Regions from separate parts of the Pseudomonas sp. 9.3L genome, predicted to be linked through region 1. Evidence: predicted binding sites of a transcription regulator. Region 1 holds the regulator's gene; the other holds the start of a gene.
What was found. Region 1 encodes FliA, which starts transcription of late flagellar genes. Its sites were predicted from a motif close to CTAAAGTTTNNNNNNNNNNNGCCGNTAA; they were not measured.
Positions count from the first base shown of each region.

Region 2: the regulator FliA is predicted to act here: its motif matches at 4,108-4,135, upstream of AC4LE2_RS06535 (methyl-accepting chemotaxis protein).

Region 1 covers NZ_JBZUBK010000001.1:2,919,168-2,926,594, forward strand. Annotated here, with positions in the region: gene AC4LE2_RS13335 (chemotaxis protein CheA) at 1-481, opposite strand, end outside; gene AC4LE2_RS13340 (protein phosphatase CheZ) at 559-1,347, opposite strand; gene AC4LE2_RS13345 (chemotaxis response regulator CheY) at 1,364-1,738, opposite strand; gene fliA (RNA polymerase sigma factor FliA) at 1,908-2,657, opposite strand; gene fleN (flagellar synthesis regulator FleN) at 2,654-3,487, opposite strand; gene flhF (flagellar biosynthesis GTPase FlhF) at 3,655-4,977, opposite strand; gene flhA (flagellar biosynthesis protein FlhA) at 4,989-7,106, opposite strand; gene flhB (flagellar biosynthesis protein FlhB) at 7,274-7,427, opposite strand, start outside.
Region 2 covers NZ_JBZUBK010000001.1:1,441,369-1,448,795, forward strand. Annotated here, with positions in the region: gene AC4LE2_RS06520 (threonine/serine dehydratase) at 1-811, shown strand, start outside; gene AC4LE2_RS06525 (ornithine cyclodeaminase family protein) at 808-1,758, shown strand; gene AC4LE2_RS06530 (helix-turn-helix transcriptional regulator) at 1,766-2,425, opposite strand; gene AC4LE2_RS06535 (methyl-accepting chemotaxis protein) at 2,509-4,074, opposite strand; gene acnA (aconitate hydratase AcnA) at 4,292-7,030, opposite strand; gene rlmM (23S rRNA (cytidine(2498)-2'-O)-methyltransferase RlmM) at 7,282-7,427, shown strand, end outside.

The sequences.
Region 1 (7,427 bases):
CCAGGCTGCTCATAAGGGCATCGAAACCGGTGCCGGGCATCGGCGCAGCCACCACGGCGGGTGCAGGGGCTGCGACCGCCGGCTGCGCGCCTGCCGGCTCGGCCAGTCGGGCCAACGCCGCGAGTAATTGGGGGGTGGCAGGGGTCAGCGGGGCACGCTCGCGAACCTCACCAAACATGCTATTGACCGTGTCCAGCGCTTCGAGCACTACGTCCATCAGCTCGGAGTCTACTCGGCGTTCGCCCTTACGCAGGATGTCGAACACGTTTTCGGCGATGTGACAGCACTCCACCAGCTCATTGAGCTGGAGAAAGCCGGCGCCGCCTTTGACAGTATGAAAACCACGAAAAATCGCATTGAGCAGGTTTGCGTCGTCGGGTCGGCTTTCCAGCTCGACTAACTGTTCAGATAGCTGCTCGAGGATCTCGCCGGCCTCAACCAGGAAGTCCTGGAGGATCTCTTCATCGGCGCCGAAGCTCATTTGGTTGCTCCCTGGAATGCTGAAAATGGCGTGCGGCCCGGATAGCGCGAAGGCGCCTGTCCGACGACCGCAACCGCTTAGAAACCTAAGCTGGAGAGCAAGTCGTCCACATCGTCCTGACCGGATACGACGTCTTCACGCTTATCGGCATGAATCTGCGGACCTTCACCCCGGGACGGGTCTTTTTCAGGATTTTTTTCTTGGCGCAGGCTTTCTTCGTCGTGATGGATACCTGCAAAGCGGTCTACCTGGCTGGCCATCAGCACCAGTTTGAGCAGGTTCGCTTCTACCTCGGTCACCAACGAGGTTACGCGCTTGATTACCTGGCCTGTGAGGTCCTGGAAATCCTGGGCGAGCAAGATGTCGTTGAGGTGGGTGGACAGCACGTCGGCGTCGGTTTCGCTGCGCGCCAGGAAGGTGTCCATGCGCTTGACGAGCTCACGGAACTCATCGGCCTGGACTTCCCGGCGCATGAAGCGCTGCCAGTCCGTGCGCAGCGCCTTGGCCTCTTCGCCCAGATCGTGGACCACGGGCGTGCTCTGCTCGACCAGGTCCATGGTGCGGTTGGCGGCGTTTTCCGTCAGCCGTACCACGTAATCAAGGCGCTCGGTAGCATCGGTGATCCCCGACATTTCTTCGGCCCGAGGCGAGCGAGGGTCAATCTGAAAATTAACGATAGCGCTGTGCAATTCGCGAGTGAGCTTGCCCACTTCCTGATACAGCCCGCGATCACGCGTCTGGTTTAACTCATGGATCAACCCTACCGCTTCGCCGAATTGCCCCTTTTCAAGGCTTTCGACCAGCTGGCGGGCATGGGTTTTCAGGGTGGATTCAAAGTCACCCAACGGCAGTTTACTGGACTCCATAGCGCCCCCTGGCAGCTCAGCTGTTCACGCGTTCGAAGATTTTTTCAATCTTCTCTTTGAGCACCTGAGCGGTGAAAGGCTTGACTACGTAGCCATTGACGCCGGCCTGAGCCGCTTCGATGATTTGTTCACGCTTGGCTTCGGCCGTTACCATTAACACCGGCAGGTGCTTGAGACGGTCATCGGCGCGCACCTGGCGCAGCAGCTCGATGCCGGTCATGCCGGGCATGTTCCAGTCCGTCACCAGAAAGTCGAACGAGCCGCTTTGCAGCATCGGCAATGCCGTGACGCCGTCGTCGGCTTCGGAGGTATTGGTAAAGCCCAAGTCGCGTAGCAGGTTCTTAATGATCCGCCTCATCGTCGAGAAATCATCAACGATGAGGATTTTCATGTTCTTGTCCAAGTAGACCTCCAGCAGTCTCAAACACGCCCACTCCGGGGTGCGCAGTCAATCGAATTCATTAGGTGTGCGATAAACCCATAACCGCATACATTGCCTGCGACCGGCCGCTGCATGAGAAGCACGCTATCGCGGGCAAGCCCTGCTGTTACGGCAGGGCTTATCGCGCGGCGGCCCGCCATTCGCCAAGACGACTGCGTAAACGCGCCGCACATTGGCTATGAAGCTGACTGACCCGAGACTCACTTACCCCCAACACCTCACCGATTTCCTTGAGGTTGAGTTCTTCGTCGTAATACAGCGCCAGCACCAACCGCTCACGCTCTGGCAAATTAGCGATGGCGTCCGCCAAGGCCGATTGGAAGCGCTCGTCTTCCAAGCCTCGGGCGGGCTCACCACTCCCACTGGCGCCGTCTTCGTGAAGCCCCTCGTGATCACCGTCCTGCAACAGATCGTCGAAGCTGAACAACCGGCTTCCCAACGTATCGTTGAGAATCGAGTAGTACTCGTCGATCTTCATGTTAAGTTCGGCAGCAACTTCATGATCTTTAGCGTCGCGACCCGTTCGCGCTTCAATTCTTCGAATGGCCTCGCTGACGGTACGGGTATTACGGTGCACTGAGCGAGGTGCCCAGTCGCCTTTGCGCACTTCGTCGAGCATCGCGCCACGGATACGAATGCCTGCATAGGTCTCGAAACTGGCCCCCTTGCTGGCGTCGTATTTGTTGGCCACTTCCAATAGCCCGATCATGCCGGCCTGGATCAAATCTTCGACCTGCACACTGGCTGGCAACCGCGCCAGCAAGTGATAGGCGATGCGCTTGACCAAGGGTGCATAACGCTCGATCAGTTCATGCTGCTGCGACTGCCGAGAAGCATTGTTGTACATCCGGTATCCACTGGCGCTCATGAGACAGGCCCCGCACTGGTTTGCTGTACCAACCGTTCGACGAAGAATTCCAGGTGCCCCCGCGGGTTTGCGGGAAGCGGCCAGGTATCCACCTTCTGGGCGATGGCCTTGAAGGCCAGGGCGCATTTGGAGCGTGGGAACGCTTCGTACACAGCACGCTGCTTTTGTACGGCCTTACGCACGGTCTCGTCGTACGGCACCGCACCCACATATTGGAGGGCGACGTCCAGAAAACGGTCGGTCACCTTAGTAAGCTTGGCAAACAGGTTGCGCCCCTCTTGGGGGCTTTGGGCCATGTTGGCCAGCACCCTGAAGCGGTTCATGCCGTAATCGCGGTTCAACAGCTTGATCAAGGCGTAGGCATCGGTAATCGAGGTGGGCTCGTCGCATACCACCAAGAGTACCTCCTGGGCTGCGCGCACGAAGCTCACCACTGAATCACCGATCCCGGCGGCGGTGTCGATCACCAGCACGTCCAGGTTATCGCCGACTTCACTGAAGGCTTGGATCAGCCCGGCGTGCTGAGCCGTGGTCAAGTGGACCATGGTCTGGGTGCCTGACGCTGCGGGAATGATGCGGATGCCACCTGGGCCCTGCAACAGTACGTCGCGCAGCTCACACCGGCCTTCTATTACGTCGGCCAAGGTGCGCTTGGGAGTAAGCCCCAGTAATACGTCCACATTGGCCAGGCCAAGGTCGGCGTCCATCAGCATCACGCGCCGGCCGAGTTCGGCCAGTGCCAGTGAGAGGTTCACTGACACGTTTGTCTTGCCGACGCCACCTTTGCCGCCGGTCACCGCAATCACCTGTACGGGATGCATGCTGCCCATTCGTTCTTTACCCTGTCACTGAGACGCTGGCTACACCACGGCCGGCTTGCCTGTTGGGCAAGCCTGCGCTGCGTGCGGTGCAGGTAGGTTTCAAGCCATGCAACACGCCCTGTCGGGGCGCGCTGTCGCGCAACCACTTGCGCATGCATTCATGTGTCTTCATGCCCTCAGCCCACACGCTTGTTGGGGCTGTGATACAGGTCGGCGAACATATCGGCCATGGCCTCTTCGCTGGGCTCTTCCTGCATTTGTACACTTACCGCGCGGCTAACCAACTGGTGCCGACGAGGCAGGTGCAGATCGTCCGGGATACGTGGGCCGTCAGTCAGGTAGGCCACTGGCAATTCATGACTGATCGCAAGGCTTAGTACTTCACCCAGGCTCGCGGTTTCATCGAGTTTGGTGAGGATACAGCCTGCAAGGCCGCAACGCTTGTAACTGTGGTAGGCCGCAGTCAATACCTGCTTCTGGCTGGTTGTGGCGAGCACCAGGTAATTGCGCGCCCGAATCCCACGGCCCGCCAGGCTTTCAAGTTGCAGCTTGAGCGCCGGGTCACTGGCCTGCAGGCCAGCGGTGTCGATCAAGACCACCCGCTTGCGCAGCAGAGGCTCCAAGGCCTGCGCCAGGGATTGCCCAGGGTCTACGTGCGTTACGGTTACATTCAGGATACGGCCCAGGGTTTTAAGTTGCTCCTGGGCCCCGATGCGGAAACTGTCCATGCTCACCAAGGCGATGTTCTGCGCGCCGTACTTGAGCACGTAACGTGCGGCCAGCTTGGCCAGGGTGGTAGTCTTGCCCATGCCGGCGGGGCCTACCATGGCGATGATGCCGCCTTCTTCCAGGGGTTCTACCTCTGGGGTACTGATCATTCTGGCCAAGTGCGCCAACAGCATGCGCCAGGCTTGGCGGGGCTCGTCGATGCCGTCCACTTCAGCCAGCAAATCGCGCGACAACGGGCCAGACAGCCCGATGCGCTGCAACTTGCGCCATAGAGTAGCCTGCTCTGGGCGGCTGCCTTGTAATTGAGTCCAGGCCAATGAGCCCAGTTGCACTTCCAGCAGCTCGCGCAAGCCAGAAAGCTCGGAACGCATGGAGTCGAACAGGCGCTGGTCCACTGCCGCAGGTGCAGGCGAGGCGGCAACGGGCGCACGCGGGGCTTCAGCCAAGGTGGGCTCGATCAAAGGCTCGGGCGCGGTCAGCGGCAAGCCTGCAAATAACTGGCGATTGGTCACGCCATCGTGGGCGCTGCGCGAGTCGAGTTCGACCTGCGCCGACACGATACGCGACTGGGTTTTGCGCAGCTCGTCTTCCAACTCAACATTGGGTACGCGCGGGGCCAAGGCCGACAGTTTGTAATCCAACGCAGCGGTAAGCTCTACGCCCCCTGCGATCCGGCGGTTGCCAATGATCGCAGCGTCAGCGCCCAGCTCATCGCGTACCAATTTCATGGCTTGACGCATATCCGCGGCGAAAAAACGCTTTACTTGCATATCCCGCTACCTCAGCCGTTGGGCCCTACTGTCGCTACGATCGTCACTTGCTTGTTGTCCGGTATTTCTTGGTAGGCCAGCACATGAAGGTTCGGTACGGCCAACCGGCCAAAACGCGACAACATGGTCCGAATCGGCCCAGCGACCAGCAAAATAGCTGGTTGCCCTTGCATTTCCTGACGCTGGGAGGCCTCGATGAGCGAGCGTTGCAGCCGCTCGGCCATGCTAGGTTCAAGCAAAACGCCATCTTCCTGCCCCTGCCCTGCCTTCTGAATACTATTGAGCAATATCTGTTCCAACTTTGGTTCCAGGGTGATTACAGGTAGCTCAGACTCCGTACCTACAATGCTTTGGACGATCGCACGTGATAAACCTGCCCTCACTGCACTGACCATCGCGGCGGTATCTTGACTCCTTGCCCCGCTGTTAGCGATGGCTTCAGCGATGCTGCGGATATCTCGCACCGGCACCTGCTCGGCCAGTAGCGCTTGCAGCACCTTGAGTAAAGCAGACAAGGTAATCAGCCCCGGCACTAATTCCTCAGCCAATTTGGGCGACCCCTTGGCCAGCACTTGCAGCAGTTGTTGGACCTCTTCATGGCCGATCAACTCGTGGGCGTGTTTTTGCAGGATCTGGTTGAGGTGGGTGGCAACGACCGTGCTGGCATCCACCACCGTGTACCCCAACGACTGGGCCTGCGCCCGGGCGCTGATCTCGATCCAGACGGCTTCCAGGCCGAACGCGGGGTCGCGCGCCTGAATACCATTGAGTGAGCCGAATACCTGGCCTGGGTTGATGGCCAGCTCGCGGTCGGGGTAAATCTCGGCTTCCGCCAGGATCACTCCCATTAGGGTAAGGCGGTAGGCGCTGGGTGCAAGGTCGAGGTTGTCACGGATGTGAACGGTGGGCATGAGAAAGCCCAAATCCTGAGAGAGCTTCTTGCGCACCCCTTTGATACGCGCCAGCAGCTGTCCACCCTGGTTGCGGTCCACCAAAGGGATCAACCGGTAACCTACTTCCAGGCCAATCATGTCGATGGGTGTAACGTCATCCCAGCCCAGCTCTTTGGTTTCCTGAGAGCGCTGCGGAGAAGGCAGCAACTCTTGCTGGCGCTGCACTTCGGCCGCCGCCTCCAGCTTGACCTGATTCTTTTTCTTCCACAGCAGGTACGCCCCGCCGCCAGCAGCTGCGGCCAGGGACAGGAACGCCATATGCGGCATGCCCGGTACCAAGCCCATGACAGCCATCAGCGCTCCAGACACACCCAGTGCCTTGGGAGAGTCGAACATCTGTCGGCCAATCTGCTTGCCCATCTCCTCGGAGCCGGAGGCTCGCGTCACCATGATGGCTGCGGCGGTGGACAGCAGCAGAGACGGCAATTGCGCCACCAAACCGTCACCGATGGTCAACAGGGCGTAAGTCGTGCCTGCGTCGGCAAAGCTCAGGCCATGCTGCAAGATGCCGATGGCCATGCCACCGAGCAAGTTGATGAATAGAATAAGCAGGCCGGCGATGGCGTCACCGCGTACAAACTTGCTCGCACCGTCCATGGAGCCGTAGAACTCAGCCTCTTGCGCCACTTCAGCACGGCGATGTTTGGCTGCGGCCTGGTCGATCAGGCCGGCGTTCAAGTCGGCGTCGATCGCCATCTGCTTACCGGGCATGGCGTCGAGGGTGAAGCGTGCACTTACTTCGGAGATTCGCCCGGCGCCCTTGGTCACTACCACGAAGTTAATGATCATCAGGATAGCGAACACCACGCCACCGACCACGTAATTACCGCCAATGACCACTTCACCGAACGCCTGGATCACCTTGCCTGCGGCCTCGTGGCCCTGATGGCCGTGCAGCATGACCACGCGGGTGGATGCCACGTTGAGTGCCAGGCGTAGCAGAGTGGCCACTAACAGGATGGTGGGGAACACCGCGAAATCCAGCGGGCGCATGGCATACACGCACACCAGCAGCACTACCAGCGACAACGCGATGTTGAACGTGAAGAACACGTCCAGCAGAAACGGCGGTACCGGCAGCATCATCATGGCGAGCATGACGAGCAGCGCCAGCGGCACGCCAAGGTTGCCCTGGCTAAGGCTGCGTGCGTTATTCAAAAATTGTGTGCGATCCACCGCCATCTATAATTCCCCACAAACATTTGACGCTCATGCGTCCTTTCGGGGGCATTGCAATTATCTCTCCAGTTTTGGCAGTGTCGGCCGAGTAGCGTTCAATCAGGCCATATACCCTATTCGCCAACTGCCGTTGGCTCCCACAAAAAATGGAACACCTCGTAGCATCAGGCCTTGGGCGGTTCGCCGCTTTCGTTGCGCTTGAGGTCGTCGGGGATGGGCATGTCTTTGGGAGGCTCAGGCCGTCGGCCCTGGCTCGGCCGGTACTGGCGGATCTGATACACATAGGCCAGCACCTGAGCGACGGCGAGGTACAGGCCA
Region 2 (7,427 bases), 1.5 Mb from region 1:
CGGCGCGACCAATAAAATACGTTTGCTTGAGCCGTCGCAACGCGAGCGGGGCGTGGTCACCGCCTCGTCAGGCAATCATGGCCAGGGCGTGGCGCTGGCAGGAAAAGGCGCAGGGGTACCGGTCACCGTGTACGCCACCACCACGGCCTCAGTTTTGAAGCTTGAGGCCATCCGCGCCTTGGGCGCCGAGGTAATTACCTTGGACACCGACCCATTGAGCGTAGAGCTGGAGGCCGCTCGGCAAGCGCAGCGCAGTGGCCAGGCGTTTATTTCGCCTTACAACGACCTGCAGATCATTGCCGGGCAGGGCACCATCGGCATGGAGATACACGACCAGTTGCCGAACGTGGACGCCGTGTTCGTCGCAGTGGGCGGGGGCGGTATGGTGTCGGGCATCGGCACGGCCCTCAAGCACTTCAACCCCGAGGTAGAGGTGATCGGCTGCTGGCCGGAGAATGCGCCCACGCTGCAGCGCTCGCTTGCCGCAGGCCGCATCATCGAGATGGAAGAAGCGCCTACGCTGTCGGACGGTACGGCCGGTGGTGTCGAGCCCGACAGCATTACGTTCCCCCTGTGCCAACGTGTGATCGACCGCACCGTGCTGGTCAGCGAACAGGACATCGCCACTGCCCTGCGCGAGGTCGCTCGCGTCGAGCGCTGGATCATCGAAGGCGCCGCCGGAGTCGCCTTGGCAGGGGCATTAAAACTGGCTGCTGAGTATCAGGGCAAGCGCGTGGCCGTGGTGTTGTGCGGGCGCAACATTGTGCTGGACACCTTCCTGAAGGCCGTTTCTCAGGAGGCAGACGCATGAAGGTGTTCACCCGGCAACAGATCATGAGCACCCTAAACCTTTCCCAGGCCGCCGAGGCCGTGGCCCAAGGGTTTATCGCGTTCTCCCAGGGCAAGGTGAGCGTGCCGCCGGTTCAGCATTTTGTGTTTCCGCAGGCCAACGGCGATTGCTGTGTGAAGTCGGCATGGGTAGAAGGCAGCGACACCTTTACCGTGAAAGTGTCCACCGGGTTTTACAACAACCCCGGCAAAGGCTTGGACAGTAATGGCGGCCTGATGCTGGTGCTGTGTGCACACACGGGCCAAGCGCTGGCCTTGCTTCAGGACGGAGGCTGGCTCACTGCAATGCGCACGGCCCTCGCAGGCCAATTGGTAGCGCGTGCCCTGGCGCCGTCGAACGTACAGGCGATTGGCATAGTGGGCACGGGCCTACAGGCGCGGATGCAGTTGGAGCAGCTGATGCCGGTGACCCGTTGCCGCCAGGTCATCGTGTGGGGGCGCGGCGCGGCTCAGTTGGAGGCCTACCAAGCGTTCGCCGAGGGCTTGGGGTTTTCGGTGCAAGTGACGCAGAGTGCCGAAGCGGTGGCGCGCCAGGCGAACCTGATCGTTACCACGACCCCGTCTCGGGCCGCCTTGCTGCACAGCGAGTGGGTCCAGCCGGGCACCCATATCACCGCCGTGGGCGCCGATGCGCCGGGCAAACAGGAACTCGCCCCCAGTGTGCTGGGCCTGGCGGACCTGATCGTCGTGGATGCCATCGGCCAGTGCAGCCAGTATGGCGAGGTGTCTCATGCCCTTGACGCAGGGTTGATCCAGGCAAGCGCGCTGGTGGAGTTGGGCGCGCTCTTGGCAGGGCACACTTGCGGGCGGCGTAACGATCAACAGGTGACCGTGGCAGACCTTACCGGCGTGGCTGTGCAGGATGCGCAAATCGCCGGTTGCGCGCTGGCGTCTTGCACGCAAGCATGACCACTGCTCACTGGCCTGGCGCCGGTTCCGGGCTCGCCTCACGGCAGGCTTTGACATATTTGTAGACCGTGGCCCGGCCCATGTTCAGCACGTTGGCAACGTAGTCATAGGCGCTGCGCCCTTCGAAGGCGCCTTCGTGGTACAGCGCCTCGATCAAGCGGCGCTTAGGCTCGCGGCCCAGGTGGTTGAGGGCCAGGTGGTGAGTGGTGAGCCAGGCGTGCAGAAAGGTATTGATGCGTTCCTGCCAGTCATCTTTGAACAGCACGGCGGGCTGGGCGATCAGGCGGCTGGTTTGAAAGAACGCCTCCAGCGCATGGCGCGCTTGTTCCAGCAGTGAATAGTTGAGGTTCACGCACAGCGCCATGGCGGGCTTGCCGTGTTCGTCGAGGAGCACGCTGGTGGTCGAGCGTATACGCTGGCCATCCCAGTTGAGCTTTTCATAGGGGCCGATGCTGCGCTGGGTGGCCCAGTCGGCCGCGATCTCCTCCATGGCAGAAGGGTCACCCAGCGTTCGCTTGGAAAGGTTGTTGGCGATGTACACGACCGTTTGGGTTGCCAGGTCATGCAACACCACTTCGCCGTGCGGAAACAACAAGGCGGCCAGGCTGTCGGCGATCACCTTGTAGTTGTCCAGCCGGGGCGTATCAGCGCCTGGGGTTAACATCATGGAGCGTCTCGCTGCTCAAAATGCCCATGATAGTAAACCAAGGCCAACCCTGGTGGGGCCGCCTTGGTTCGTTGCCCTAATGGTTAGCGGTTGAAACGCTCCACCAGGGAGTACTGGCTGGCAGCGGTCTGGGTGAGGGCTTCGCTGAGCAGCGCAGTGCTCTGGGCTTTGCCGGAGGTCTGGTCCGCCAACTGGGCAATGGTTGCAATGTTGCGGTTCACCTCTTCCGCTACTGCACTTTGCTCTTCAGTGGCCGCCGCGATCTGCGTGGTCATGTCGGTGATGTTGGCCACGGCCTCGCTGATGCCGGCTAAGGCTTTGTCCGCTTCCAGTACCCGCGCCACGCCTTCCTGGGCCTGGCGGTGGCCGGTTTCCATGGTCTGCACGGCAGCGGTGGCGGTGTGTTGCAGTTTGGCGATCAGGCCATGGATCTGCCCGGTGGACTCGGCCGTGCGCTGCGCCAACTGGCGCACTTCGTCGGCAACCACTGCAAAGCCCCGGCCCATTTCACCCGCGCGGGCCGCTTCGATGGCCGCGTTCAGCGCCAGGAGGTTGGTCTGGTCGGCAATGCCTTTGATCACGTCTACCACGCCGCCGATTTCATCGCTGTCCTTGGCCAGGCGTGTAACGGTTTGCCCGGTTTCACCCACCGAGGCTGACAAGCGCTCGATGGCTTCGCGGGTTTCGCCGGCGATGGCGCGGCCCTGGCGGGTGAGCTGGTTTGCCTGCTGGGTCGCATCTGCCGTGCGCTGCACATGGTTGGCCACCTCTTGAGTGGTCGCGGCCATCTGGTTGACGGCAGCGGCCACCTGCTCGGTCTCTGCCTTCTGACGGTCCAGCCCTTCAGAGCTTTCATGGGCCAGATTATCGGCCTGGCGCGCCTGGCCGTTAAGCTGCTCGGCGGTGTCCTGCAAACGGGTAAGGCACGTCTTGAGGCGGGCTTCCTGGCTGAGCATGGACATTTCCAAGCGCCCCTGCACGCCTCGGCTGTCGGTGTACATCTGGGCGATCAGGGGGTCAGACGTGGTCTGTTCAGCCAGCTGCAACAGGCGCTTGAGGCCACGCTGCTGCCAGCTCAGGCCCAGCAGCCCCAGTGGCACCGACAACACCGCAGCCAGTGCAAAGCCCCAGCCGCTGCCCAGCCAGACGCCGATCAGGAAGCCGATCTGGCTCACCAGAATGAACGGCAGCCAATCCCGTAGCACGGGCAGCCAGCGCTCGGCCGCTGACAACGCCGGCTTGCCTGCGTTGAGGCGCGCATACAGCGCTTGCGCGCGGCGTATTTGCTCAGCGGTGGGCTTGACCCGCACCGATTCATAACCCACCACCTGGCCACCTTCCAACACGGGCGTGACGTAGGCGTTGACCCAGTAGAAGTCGCCGTTCTTGCAGCGGTTTTTTACCACGCCCATCCACGGCCGCCCCTGCTTGAGGGTGCCCCACATATGGGCGAACACTGCAGCCGGTACGTCCGGGTGACGCACCAGGTTGTGTGGCGCGCGTATCAGCTCGTCACGGGTATAACCGCTCACCTCCACGAAGGTGTCGTTGCAGTAGGTGATCATCCCCTGGGTATCGGTGGTGGAGATCAGCCGCTGTTGAGCGGGGAAGGTACGTTCACGCTGAGTGACAGGCTGGTTATTGCGCATGAAAAGGCAGGTTCCGCATAGGGCTTTTATAGGGTGTCGGCGGAGGGGCGGGATAGTTTAGTTTGCAGTTCCTTAAGTAACGCCTGAGTGCGTGGGTGCGAAATCGCAGCGTACTCATGCGCGAGCTACGCCCGGTGCCTACACCCTACCTGTGGAAAGCGGGCGATAGCTCGCGAATGGTCTAGACGGTATTACCGCAAGGCCCCAGAGAGCTGCCTCACGCAATCAACTCCCGCAGCACATAATGCAAAATCCCACCGGCCTTGAAGTACTCCACTTCATTGAGCGTGTCGATGCGGCACAACACCTCGACCTGCTCTTGCTTTCCGTTCTCGCGAGTAATGCCAAGCGTCAGGTGCATGCCGGGGGCCAGGGTGGCGTTGCTCAGGCCCAGCAGGTCGAACCGCTCATGGCCAGTGAGGCCCAAGGTTTTACGGGTTTGCCCGCCTACGAACTGTAGAGGCAGCACGCCCATCCCCACCAGGTTGGAGCGGTGAATGCGCTCGAAGCTTTCGGCAATTACCGCTTTCACGCCCAGCAGGTTAGTGCCCTTGGCGGCCCAGTCACGGCTGGAGCCGGTGCCGTATTCGGCGCCTGCAATGATAACCAGCGGCGTGCCCTGCGTCTGGTAGCGCATGGCGGCGTCATAGATGGCGAGCTTTTCGCCGCTGGGAATGTACAGCGTATTACCGCCTTCTTCGCCGCCTAGCATTTCGTTGCGAATGCGGATGTTGGCGAAGGTGCCGCGCATCATCACTTCATGGTTGCCGCGGCGCGAGCCGTAGGAGTTGAAGTCCTTAGGCGCCACGCCCTTTTCCCGGAGGTAGCGACCCGCAGGGCTGTCGGCTTTGATATTGCCGGCAGGGGAGATGTGGTCGGTGGTGACTGAATCGCCCAGAAGCGCCAGGGCGTAAGCGCCCTTTACATCCTCGATCACCGGCAAGGGGCCAGCAATGCCTTCGAAGAAGGGTGGGTGTTGGATGTAGGTAGAGTGTTCATCCCACACATAGGTGGCGGCCTGCGGTACTTCGATGGCTTGCCACTGGGCGTCGCCTGCGAACACTTCGGCGTATTCCTTATGGAACATGCTTGTATCCACCTTGGCCACCGCGTCGGCGATTTCCTGCTGGCTTGGCCAGATGTCGCGCAAGAACACCGGCTGGCCGTCTGGCCCTGCACCCAGGGGCGCACTGGAAATATCGATGCGTACGTTGCCTGCCAAGGCGTAGGCCACCACCAAGGGCGGGGAGGCCAGCCAGTTGGTTTTCACCAAGGGGTGCACACGCCCTTCAAAGTTGCGGTTGCCCGAGAGCACCGACGCCACCGTGAGGTCCGCCTGTTGAATAGCGGCCTCTATGGGCGCATCCAGCGGGCCCGAGTTGCCAATGCAAGTGGTGCAGCCATAGCCCACCAGGTTGAAGCCCAACTGTTCCAGAAATGGCATCAACCCCGCTGCGGTGTAGTAGTCGGTGACCACCTTGGAGCCGGGTGCCAAGGACGTTTTAACCCAAGGCTTACGCGTCAGGCCTTTTTCCACGGCTTTTTTGGCCAGCAACCCGGCGGCCATCATTACGCTGGGGTTGGAGGTGTTGGTGCAGGACGTGATCGCTGCAATCACCACCGCGCCATGCTTGAGGGTGTGGCTGGCATCGCCGTCAGTGTAGGTGGCTTCGCCGGCTTGGTCGGCATTGCCGACCGCGACACCGCCACCACCTTCGCTTTCCAGGCGGCTTTCTTCCTTGGCGGCGGGCTTGAGTTGCAGCCCAATGAAGTCATTGAAGGCCTGGCTCACCTGCCCCAGCGCAACCCGATCTTGCGGGCGCTTCGGCCCTGCCAGGCTGGCTTCTACTTCGCCCATGTCCAGCCCCAGCTGGGCGCTGAATACGGGCTCCTGGCCCGGCTCGCGCCACAGGCCTTGAGCCTTGCAGTAGGCTTCGACCAGCTGCACGGTCTCTTCTGGCCGGCCTGAGAGGCGCAGATAACCCAAGGTGATGTCGTCCACCGGGAAGAAGCCGCAGGTGGCGCCATACTCGGGCGCCATGTTGGCGATGGTCGCGCGGTCTGCCAACGGCAGCTCTGCCAGGCCATCGCCATAGAATTCCACAAACTTGCCCACCACACCTTGCTTGCGCAGCATCTGGGTGACAGTGAGCACCAAGTCTGTGGCGGTAATGCCTTCGCGCAGCTTGCCGGTGAGCTTGAACCCCACCACTTCAGGAATGAGCATGGACACCGGCTGGCCTAGCATGGCGGCCTCGGCTTCGATTCCGCCCACGCCCCAGCCCAATACCCCAAGCCCGTTGATCATGGTGGTGTGGGAGTCGGTGCCTACCAGGGTGTCAGGGAAGGCGTAGGTGTGGCCGTCGTCTTCCCGGGTCCATACGGTGCGGCCCAGGTATTCCAGGTTGACCTGGTGGCAGATGCCGGTACCCGGTGGCACGACGCTGAAGTTGTCGAACGCGCTCTGGCCCCACCGCAGGAAGGCGTAGCGCTCGCCGTTGCGGTCCATTTCGATGTCTACGTTTTCGTTGAACGCCTGGTCCGAGCCATAGCGGTCGACCATCACCGAGTGGTCGATGACCAGGTCGACGGTGGACAGCGGGTTGATCCGCTGCGGGTCACCCCCGGCCTTGGCAACGGCGGCGCGCATGGCGGCCAGGTCTACCACGGCCGGCACGCCAGTAAAATCTTGCATCAATACGCGGGCCGGGCGGTACTGGATTTCTCGGTCTGAACGCCGCGCCTTGAGCCACTCGCCCAGCGCCTGGGCGTCTGCGGCTGTGACCGTTGTGCCGTCCTCCCAGCGCAGCAGGTTTTCCAGTAGCACCTTAAGGGACATGGGCAGGCGTTGCAGGTCACCCAATTGGCTTGCCGCCGCCAGCAGGCTGTAATAGCGGTACTCGCGGTTGCCCACGTTCAGGGTGCGTAGGGTATTCAAGCTGTCCAGGGAGGGCATCGGAAAAAATCCTCTAGGCGGGCCCGCACGGCACGGGCAGTTACAGGGGTTATGTGTTCTGGACTTTCTCGCGGGGTGCAGGGTTCCCGTCGGGTTCCCATAGGGTTCCCGTCGGGTTCCTCCGGATACGCCATCGCTTCTGCACCCTGCATGCGCTAAACCCACCCCAGCTGCGCTATCATTCACGGTTTGTGATGCCATGGCACTTGCCCTTCACGGGTGCAAGGCCAGCAGTGGCCAGCGGAGTACGAATGAATAGCCTGTTGCTACATTGTCGCCCCGGTTTCGAAGGGGAGGTGTGCGCGGAAATCAGCGAGCATGCGGCGCGCCTTGGCGTTGCGGGTTACGCCAAGGCACGGCCGGCCAGCGCCTGCGCTGAGTTCGTTTGCACCGAGGC